One region of the Cobetia sp. MMG027 genome, then DNA from elsewhere that is predicted to be linked to it. Evidence: predicted binding sites of a transcription regulator. Region 1 holds the regulator's gene; each other region holds the start of a gene.
The links. The regulator sigma-54, encoded in region 1, starts transcription at its own class of promoters, with help from an activator protein. The targets are predictions, from matches to a motif close to TGGCACNNNNNTTGCTNT.
Positions count from the first base shown of each region.

Region 1 (3,275 bases):
GGCGAGCGAGCTTCTCGTTGACATAATCGCGGAGAGGATCGGTGAGTTCCACATGATGCCCGGTGATATTCACTTGCATGGACACGCTCCTTTATCCAGCGGGTTGCCTTTGAATTGTAACCCTTTTTGACTGCGAGCAAACCCTGATTGAACGCGCGGCCACTTTCTGACTCCGGCCATGGTCTCGTGGCGATCATCTGCTGGCGAGAGCGGCGGTGCCGGTGTACCGAGCGTCTACCCCGACAATGCCCAAGCTTTGAACAAAGATCAACGCTGCGCTGCATCGTGGGGCAAGGCTTGTCTTCAACCCAGCGAGGGATATCAGCAGGTTCTTCATGAGCATCGCCTCGCATCACGGACGGAATGGGGCTCGAGAAACCGGCCGTTTGTGGCCAATGTCAGCATTTACGTCGACGTTCGTGTGGCAGGAGTCGGTGGCGACCCCTGGCTATCTGTCCGTGGGATGTGAGGGAAAAAGAAAGCACTCTGGAGAAAAGTGGCTGGAAAAATAGGCAATTGGGGGCGTGAAGTCACTCACGCAGTCGCAAGGACAGGCATTGCCAACCGGTATTCAGACGACCGATTGGCAGATGATGTCAGGATGGCAGGTGCAAGGGGGCGAGCTTCAGCGCTCCGACGTGTGGAGCCCGCTGGCTTGCGGGTATCCGTTGTCGAGACTCACGCCAAGCGCTTGCGCTCGCTGGAGGAGGGGATGCCCATGGCCTCGCGATACTTGGCGACCGTCCGGCGCGCTACCTCGATGCCATCACTGGCCAGCAGATCCACCAGGCGTGAGTCGGACAATGGCTTGCGCGCCGGTTCTTCCGAGATCAGCTTGCGAATGCGCGCACGGATCGCGGTGCTGGAGTGCGCGTCACCGTTGCCGCTGCCACCCACCTGACTCGAGAAGAAGAACTTGAGTTCGAACACGCCTCTCGGGGTGTGGATATATTTCTGGGTGGTCACCCGCGAGATGGTGGATTCGTGCATCTCGACCACTTCCGCGATGTTGGCGAGGATCAGCGGCTTCATGCCTTCTTCCCCCTGCTCGAGGAAGTCGATCTGGCGCGCCATGATCTCGCGGCCCACCTTGAGCAGGGTGTCATTGCGTGAGGACAGGCTCTTCATCAGCCAGCGGGCTTCCTGAAGATTGTCCTTGAGGAAGGTGTTGTCCGCGGACTTGTCGGCCCGCTTGATGAGGGCGGCATATTCCGGCTGGATACGCAGCTTGGGCAGCGCTTCCGGGTTGAGCTCGACCTGCCAGCCGTGACGCGTATGACGGACCAGCAGGTCCGGGATGACGTAATCACTGGCAGGCTCGCCCCAGGCGGACGCCGGGCGCGGGTCGAGCGCCCGTACCAGACGAATGACGTGATCCAGCTCATCATCATCCAGGCTCAGGCGACGCTTGAGCAGCTTGCGATCGTCATTGCCCAGTGCCTCGAGGAATTGCCGCACCAGACGGCGGGCCTGGGCCAGCAGCGGCAGATCGTCCGGCAGCAGGGCCAGCTGAAGCAGCAGGCATTCGCGCAGGTCTCGAGCGAACACACCGGTGGGATCGAACTGCTGAAGGCGCAGCAGGACCTGCTCGAGTTCCGACGCCTTGAGGCCGGGCAGTCCCTGACCTCGCAGGCCATCGACCAGTTCGTCCAGGCTCATGCTCAGGTAGCCGGCCCCATCCACCGCATCGATCAGACTCTCCGCCATCTGGCGTTCACGCGCATCGAGGTCCGTCATCGCCAGCTGCCAGCGCAGATGGTCCTGCAGGCTTTCGACACTGGTGTTGCGATCGAAGTCCGGCCCGTCCTCGCTCGAGCTTCCGCTGCCGGAACTGGTCAGGCTGCCTGCGTGGTCCTGGTAGAGGTCCGACCAGTCACTGTCGAGAGGGTATTCTTCAGGAATCTCGCTGTTGGTCTCGGAGGTGGAGATCTCGCTCTTGTCCTGTGTCTCCGCGACATCCAGCGACTCGTATTCCTCGTCAAGCTCCAGCATGGGGTTTGACTCGAGCGCCTGCTGTATCTCCTGACGCAGGTCCAGCGTCGACAACTGCAGCAGCTGGATCGCTTGCTGAAGTTGCGGGGTCATGGTCAGGGAAGTGCCGAGTCGAAGCTGCAAGGTGGGTTTCATGGGGTCTGTCATTCACGGCAAAGGAACGTGCATCTACGCTATACCGTGGGTCGGGGCACTGACAAGGGGCAGTCGAGAATATTCAAGCAACTTGCATGCCATGTTGCCACCAAGGTGGTATGGACGTCATGCATTCGAGTGAGGTGTGGCAGAGCAGGAGGGTTCACGGGGAGATCACGCAAGCGCATGTCGAGGCGCTTGCGTGAGGGGGCGGGGAACGAGGCCCCGACAATGAAGCAGGAAGTGGCGGGTGCTGGTGGGTGCTGGTGAGAGCAGAAGAGGTCGGACGGCTCTCGTCAGGCTGACGGCTCTCACCAGGCTGACGGCTCTCACCAGGCTGACGGCTCTCACCAGGCTGACGGCACTCTCGGGCTAGAGCTTGAACTCATGACCCAGGTAGACATCACGCACCTGCTGGTTGGCGAGGATGGTGTCGGCGTCGCCATGCGCGATGATCTGGCCATCGCCCACGATGTAGGCGGTATCGCAGATGTCGAGTGTCTCGCGCACGTTGTGATCGGTGATCAGCACCCCGATGCCGCGGTCACGCAGCTGGCGCACGATGCTCTTGATCTCGCCCACCGAGATGGGGTCCACGCCGGCAAACGGCTCATCGAGCAGCACGAAGTCCGGCTCGGTGGCCAGTGCGCGAGCGATCTCCACGCGGCGGCGCTCCCCGCCGGAAAGGCTCATGCCGGCACTGTCACGAATATGCGTGATGCTGAACTCGTTGAGCAGCTCCTCCAGGCGTGCCTTGCGTCCGTTGCGATCCAGGTCCTTGCGCGTCTCGAGGATCGCCATGATGTTGTCGGATACCGAGAGCTTGCGGAAGATCGAGGCTTCCTGGGGCAGATAGCCGATGCCGGCGCGAGCCCGCTGATGCATGGCGGCGCCGGACAGGTCGTGGTCATCGATGGTCACGCTACCGGCATCCGAGCGCACGAGGCCGACGATCATGTAGAACGAGGTCGTCTTGCCGGCCCCGTTGGGGCCCAGCAGGCCTACGATGTCACCCTGGCGGATTTCCAGCGAGATGTCCTTGACGACCTTGCGACCCTTGTAGGCCTTGGCCAGATGACGAGCGCTGAGGGTACGTGGGCTGGCAGCAGTCATGCTCATTGGTCCTTGCTGGCATTGGCGCCACGTGG
Region 1 covers NZ_JAQJIO010000005.1:124,080-127,354, forward strand. Annotated here, with positions in the region: gene hpf (ribosome hibernation-promoting factor, HPF/YfiA family) at 1-79, opposite strand, end outside; gene PJK54_RS08020 (RNA polymerase factor sigma-54) at 679-2,127, opposite strand; gene lptB (LPS export ABC transporter ATP-binding protein) at 2,500-3,240, opposite strand; gene lptA (lipopolysaccharide transport periplasmic protein LptA) at 3,243-3,275, opposite strand, start outside.

Region 2 (3,275 bases), on a different contig from region 1:
GCTTCCATCCGTATCCCGTACACCGCCAGCCCGAAAGGCAAGCGTGTCGAGGCTCGCTTCCCGGATCCGACGGCCAACCCGTACCTGGCGTTCTCCGCGATGCTGATGGCCGGTATCGACGGCATCAAGAACAAGATCCACCCGGGCGATGCCATGGACAAGAACCTCTACGACCTGCCGGCCGAAGAAGCCAAGTCCATCCCGACCGTGGCCGAGAGCCTCGAACAGGCACTGACCGCGCTGGACGGCGATCGTGAGTTCCTGACCCAGGGTGGCGTCTTCACCGACGACATGATCGATGCCTACCTCGAGCTGAAGGGCGAAGACATCCAGCGCCTGCGCATGGCGACTCACCCGCTCGAATTCGACATGTACTACAGCGTCTGATCTACCGACGGCGCATGTCGCTCACGGCCCCGCCCGGAGCAGTCTGAGCGCGGGGCATGCGTGAGGCGAGACACACAGGGTCATACCGACAGGTATGGCCCTGTTCTCGTTTCTGAGACATGTGCTCCAAGAGCTGACTCCCGGCTGTCCAGGACCCGCGACCCGTCGCGGAAAGTCGCGTCGCAACAAGCAGGGCTGGTATCAACGCGGGAAGCTTTGTAACTTGGCAGCAGGATATGTCACTTCTGGCACGCTGGTAGCGTCCGAGTGAGTGACACGACTGGCAGGAGCGGATGCGCGCTTCTGGCTTCCCATGACTTCTTCAGGAATTCCCGGATGTGGCCCTTCACTTCTTCTTCGCGTGGCATCGGTTCAGTGGGTGACAGCAGGTCCTTGCCGGTCAAGGGAATGCGGCGGATGGCTCGCCTGTCCGGCATGACGACGCTCGGTCTCTGCCTGTCAGCGGTGCTGGCCCTGGGCAGCGTCTCGGCGGAGCTCGAGGCGGCTCAGGTCTACCGGCACGTGGATGCCAACGGCAACGTGGTGTTCAGTGATCAGCCGGCGGGTGGCAGCAAGGTCAAGCTGACGCCGCTGAGTGTGGTGCCTTCCACCGAGTCTGCTCCCTCGCGCGCGCCTGCTTCGCGTGGCGTGTCATCTTCCCCGTCCGAGACCGCTTCCCGTAGCCGACCCTCCGCGCCTGCCGTGGATGTCAGCTTCCGTGGCTATACCCGCTTCTTCATCCAGAGCCCGAGCAATGAAGAGACGCTGCCCACGGGGCAGGCCGGCAACCTGGCGGTGCGCCTGGCCATCGAGCCGCAGCTGCGTCCCGAGCACAAGGTACGCGTGACCGTGGATGGCGCGCCGTCGCAATCGGCCATGAACAGCAGTGTCTTCATGGTGCCGGGGCTCGAGCGTGGCAAGCACGTCATCCAGGCGGAGCTGCTGGATGCCTCCGGACGAGTGCGCCAGACCACCGAGCCCCGAGTGGTCTACGTGCAACGCGCCAGCGTCAATCTCCCGCGCAATCCCAACAACCCGGCCAATGCCGGGGGTGGCTGAGAGACGGGGGTGACAGTCCTTCTGGCTTGCGAACGACACGTGACTCGCGCGCCAGGTCATCAGGCCACCTTCGGGTGGCCTTTTTTGTCGCCAGGTCTGGCAACGGTATCGCCCGCGATGCAGCAGCACGCCCGGTGATGAGCAGGTCTGCTTCATCGGGTTGGCAGTGCGATCCTTTGGTGCACCATAATGGTGCTTCAAATCGACGCCCGAAAGAGGTGCATCGGCGCGGGTGCCATGCACGCGGCATTTGCACCAGACTGGCGCGGTTATTGCAGAACAGGGAGACGTACTGCGAATGGCGGATAAAGGCATGCATCAACGACTGCTCGAACACCTGAATACTGCCGTGGTGGTGCTGGATGCACAGCTGCGCGTGGTATGGCTGAACCCGGCGGCCGAGACGCTATTGGCGGTCAGCCTGGTGCGCGTCAAGGGCAGCTCCCCTGAACATCTGACCGGGCTGGATGAAGAGCCCATCAAGGTGCTGCGCAAGGCGCTGGAAGAACAGCATCCCTACACCCAGCGTGAGGCCGAGATCGTCAATGCGGCCAACGAGCCGCTGACGGTGGACTTCACCGCGACCCCGGTCAGCGCCAATGAGCTGCTGGTGGAAATCGAGCCGCGTGATCGTCTGATGCAGATCTCCCGCGAGGAGGCGCTGATCGCTCGGCAGGAAGCCGTCAAGGTGCTGACACGCGGGCTGGCGCATGAAGTGAAGAACCCGCTTGGCGGTATCCGGGGCGCGGCCCAGTTGCTGGAGCGCGATCTGCCGGAACCGCAGATGGTGGAGTTCACGCGCATCATCATCGAGGAGGTGGATCGCCTGCGCGATCTGGTCGATCGCATGCTGGGGCCGAATCGGCCACCGCTGCAGTCGCCGGTCAATATCCACTCGGTGACCGAGCGGGTGCGCTCCCTGCTGGCGGCGGAAGGGCATCACATCAAGCTGACGGCCGACTATGACCCGAGCCTTCCTGAAGTCATCGGCGATGAAGGCCAGTTGATCCAGGCGGTGCTCAACATCGCGCGCAACGCGACCCAGGCCCTCAACGAGCAGCCGCAGCCCGAATCAGCCGATGGCAATGAGGCGCCCTGGGAGATCACCCTGCGCACGCGGGCCCGGCGGCAGTTCACGCTGGGTCATGAGCGCCATCGTCTGGTCTGCGAGCTGGCGATCAGCGACAACGGCCCGGGCATTCCCGAGGCGCTGCGCGAGACGCTGTTCTACCCGATGGTCTCGGGGCGCGCCGAAGGCTCAGGGCTCGGGCTTTCCATCGCCCAGGGCATCCTGCACCAGCATCAGGGGTTGATCGAGTGTGACTCGCGCCCCGGCCATACCGAATTCCGATTATTAATCCCGCTTGCCGGCACTTCTGGAGATCCCTCATGAGCGAGACTGCACGCGTCTGTATCGTCGATGATGACCGCGCCATCCGCTGGGTACTGGAGCGCGCTCTGGCCCAGCCTGACCTCGAGGTGGAAAGCTTCGAGCGCCCGGATCAGGCAGAAGCCAGCATCATGCGCCAGTGCCCGGATGTGCTGATCACCGACATCCGCATGCCCGGTATCGATGGCCTCGATCTGATGGCACGAGTCCGCGAGCGTTATCCGGACCTGCCGGTGATCGTGATGACGGCCCATTCCGACCTCGACAGTGCCGTGGCCTCCTATCAGGGCGGTGCCTTCGAGTATCTGCCCAAGCCCTTCGATGTCGATGAGGCGCTGGCGCTGGTGCGGCGCGCTGTGGCGCACGCGCGGGAATCCAAGGCCCCCGCGGTGGTGCCGGAAGGATTGACCAAGGAGATCATCGGGGAAGCGCCAGCGAT
Region 2 covers NZ_JAQJIO010000006.1:307,726-311,000, forward strand. Annotated here, with positions in the region: gene glnA (glutamate--ammonia ligase) at 1-387, shown strand, start outside; gene PJK54_RS10575 (DUF4124 domain-containing protein) at 805-1,446, shown strand; gene glnL (nitrogen regulation protein NR(II)) at 1,760-2,839, shown strand; gene ntrC (nitrogen regulation protein NR(I)) at 2,836-3,275, shown strand, end outside.
Region 2: the regulator sigma-54 is predicted to act here: its motif matches at 1,708-1,725, upstream of glnL (nitrogen regulation protein NR(II)).

Region 3 (3,275 bases), on a different contig from region 1:
CATGAAGCTCAAGACTCTGGGTAGTTCGCTGATGATTGCCATGCTGGGTCTCGGTGGCCTGTCACTCGCCGGTTGCGAGGACGAGGGCCCGATGGAGAAGGCTGGCGAGAAGATGGACAACGCCGTGGAAGACGCCGGTGACAGCGTCGAGAACGCCACCGACAGCTGATGGCTGGCCGTGACTCGCCCGCGAGCACGGCGAACCGCAAGGTGTGAATGCATAAAGGCCCCGCCTCTCAAGAGGCGGGGCCTTTGCATGTCAGGGCTCCGTGTATCAGGGCTCCGTATATCAGGGCTGCATGTGTCAGAGGTTTGAGAAAGTCTCAGGAAGAGACAGGCTCAGACAGACACGGGCTGCTGGTCGCTCTGCTGCTTGCGTTCCGCGACGGCGGCCTCATAGGCGCGGCCTTCCTCGGCCTCGGTGGCGGCGCTGAAGCGCACCAGCAGGGCGAACAGCGAGATCACGATCACGCCCATGCCCAGATACATCAGGCCTTCCTGGTAGGTCAGTTCTTCACTGCGGAACAGGAAGCCCGCGGCGACAGCCCCTGCGTTGCCACCCGCGCCGACGATACCGGCCACCGCGCCCAGTGCCTTGCGATTGACGAAGGGCACGATCCCGAAGGTGGCGCCTTCCGCCATCTGCACGAACAGGCTGAACACCAGCATGATACCGATGGCCACCGCGAGGGTTTCCATCTGGGCGAAGCCGACCAGCGCCACGCCTTCACACAGCAGCGCGATGAACAGCCAGCGCACGCGACCCTTGAGGCCGGACTGACGGGCGAACAGGTCGGAGAACACGCCGCCCAGGGTGCGCGCGAACAGGTTCATCAGGCCGAACAGGCCCGCGATGAGGCCGGCGGTGGCGAGGTCGAGATCGAAGTGATCGAAGAAGTAGATGGCGGCGACGTTGTTGATGGTCAGCTCGACCCCGAAGCAGGCGCCGTAGACGAGGAACAGGGCCCAGACACGGATGTCGCGTGCTGCCGCGCCGAAGGTGGCGCGCATGCTGTATTCCTTCTCGGCCTTGGGCAGCTCACCACGCTCACGCAGCTCGCTGAAGTTGCCGTCCGGCGCATCCTGGGTGAAGAAGTAGTAGGCGATCCCGGTGAGGAACAGCACGATGCCCGGCACGACCATCGCCAGACGCCAGCCCAGGGTCTGCTCGACGCCCAGCATCAGCAGGCCGGCCATCACCAGCGGCATCAGCATCTGGGTGGTGCCGCCGCCCAGGTTGCCCCAGCCGGCGGTGGTGGCATTGGCGGTGCCGACCACGTTGGGGCCGAACATCACGGAGGTGTGGTACTGGGTGATGACGAAGGACGCGCCGATGGCACCGATGGCCAGACGGGCGAGGAAGAAGGATTCGAAGCTGTCGGCGAAGCCGATGCACATTACCGGCAGCGAGCCGAGGCACAGCAGCCAGGTGTAGGCCTTGCGTGGCCCGATGCGATCACACAGCACGCCGATGGCAAGTCGCACGATCACCGTGATGGCGACGGAGGCGATGATGGTGTTGCCGATCTGGGTCTTGGTCAGGCCGAGGTCATCGCGCACCACGGCCATCAAGGGCGCGATGCCGAACCAGCCGAAGAAGCAGACGTGGAAGGCGAACCACGACATGTGGAAGGCGCGCATCTGCGGGGTATTGAAGCTGAACAGCCGGATACGGCTGGCCTTGTTGCGAATATCCATGAGTGGGCTCCTGGTACAGCGTCGGTGCCGGACGCCAGGGTCTCGGCGCACGACGGGTGGTCGAACAGCTGTGAACGACAGCGGGGCGCCTCGTCATTGAGGGGCCTGGTTCGACGCACTCGTACTCCCGGGAGCCTGGTCCACGTCATGGATGATGCATGGCACGCTTGTCTGCCATTGCCTGACTCAAAGCAAGTAGCGCGCCACTTGCGGGGGTGTTGTGCGTCCAACCCCCGTCATATCAAGGGCTTGGAATCATCACGCCGGGCAAGACAGCAGTGGGGAGTAAGCAGGGCGATGCCCAGTGGCGGTGCGCGGCGGGGTGAGGATGATCCAGTCTGGCGCACGTGGCGGGCGAGAGATCGCCAGATCACGCCATGCATCATTGCTGTGCAGCCGGCGCGCCCTTGCGCACTGCGGAAGGCCGTTCAGGCCAGCGCTGCACCAGTTTGTGGCATGAATCCTGCAGTGTCAGAGGCGTGACGCCATCCTGACTCCCGCTTGCGAAGACGCCGTCGTCCTTGATCTCGGACGTCGGTGCCTGATCGCTCGAGGCGTCGCCTGACACCCCGGCACCACCGCCTGACACACTGCCAAGGAAGCCTGATATGCCCGTGACCGTGTTGATCGTCGATGTGCGCAGCGAGCGTTCCGCCGCTCTGGAGCAGGCGCTGTTGAGCGCCGGCTTCGAGGTGGCGCTGCGGGTCGATGAACACGAGGACCTGCATGCGCTGGTGCAGCACCATCAGCCGGATGCCGTGATCATCGACGCCGACCTGCCCAGCCGTGACACCCTCGAGCACCTCGGCCAGCTGGGGCGTCACTATCCCAAGCCGATGATCATGCTGGCCAGTGAGGATGCGCCGGACCTGGTGCGCCAGGCGGCTGGCGCCGGCGTGTCCGCCTACGTGGTGGATCACGTCATGCCGGCGATGGTGCGCAGCATGGTCGAGGTGGCCATCACCAGCTTCGAGGCTCACCGTGCCCTCAAGGGCGAACTCAATCGCACCCAGACCACTCTGATACAGCGGCGCAGCGTGGATCGCGCCAAGGCGCTGGTGATGGAGAGTCGCGGACTGGGGGAGGATGCGGCCTACCAATATCTGCGCAAGACCGCGATGAATCGGCGTCTGGCATTGCACGAGCTGGCCGATGAGCTGCTCAAGGCGTCGCGTCGGCACTGAGCCGAGTCTCGTGATGTCCTTCTCTTTCGATCGTTCAAAAGGTGGATGTGATGCTCAGTGATTCTCTTCTCAATGGCCATCAGTTGACGCTGGGGTTGATGCCGCTCAATGACGCGGCACCTCTGGTGGTGGCGGAGCGTCAGGGGTTCTTCCGTGAGGAGGGGCTGGCCGTGACGCTCAAGTGGCAGCCGTCTTGGGCGGCACTGCGCGATGACCTGCAGACCGGCGTGTTGCAGGGCGCGCAGATGCTGGCGCTGATGCCGCTGACCTCGACCCTGGGGCTGGATGGCCGCGCCACACCGGTGATCAGCGCGATGACGCTCAATCTGGGCGGCAACTCCATCACCCTGTCGCGGGCCCTGATGGCGGCGCTGGCCGAGGAGGGGCATGACC
Region 3 covers NZ_JAQJIO010000003.1:222,048-225,322, forward strand. Annotated here, with positions in the region: gene PJK54_RS05065 (hypothetical protein) at 2-169, shown strand; gene PJK54_RS05070 (NarK family nitrate/nitrite MFS transporter) at 340-1,698, opposite strand; gene PJK54_RS05075 (ANTAR domain-containing response regulator) at 2,307-2,882, shown strand; gene PJK54_RS05080 (CmpA/NrtA family ABC transporter substrate-binding protein) at 2,933-3,275, shown strand, end outside.
Region 3: the regulator sigma-54 is predicted to act here: its motif matches at 1,887-1,904, upstream of PJK54_RS05070 (NarK family nitrate/nitrite MFS transporter).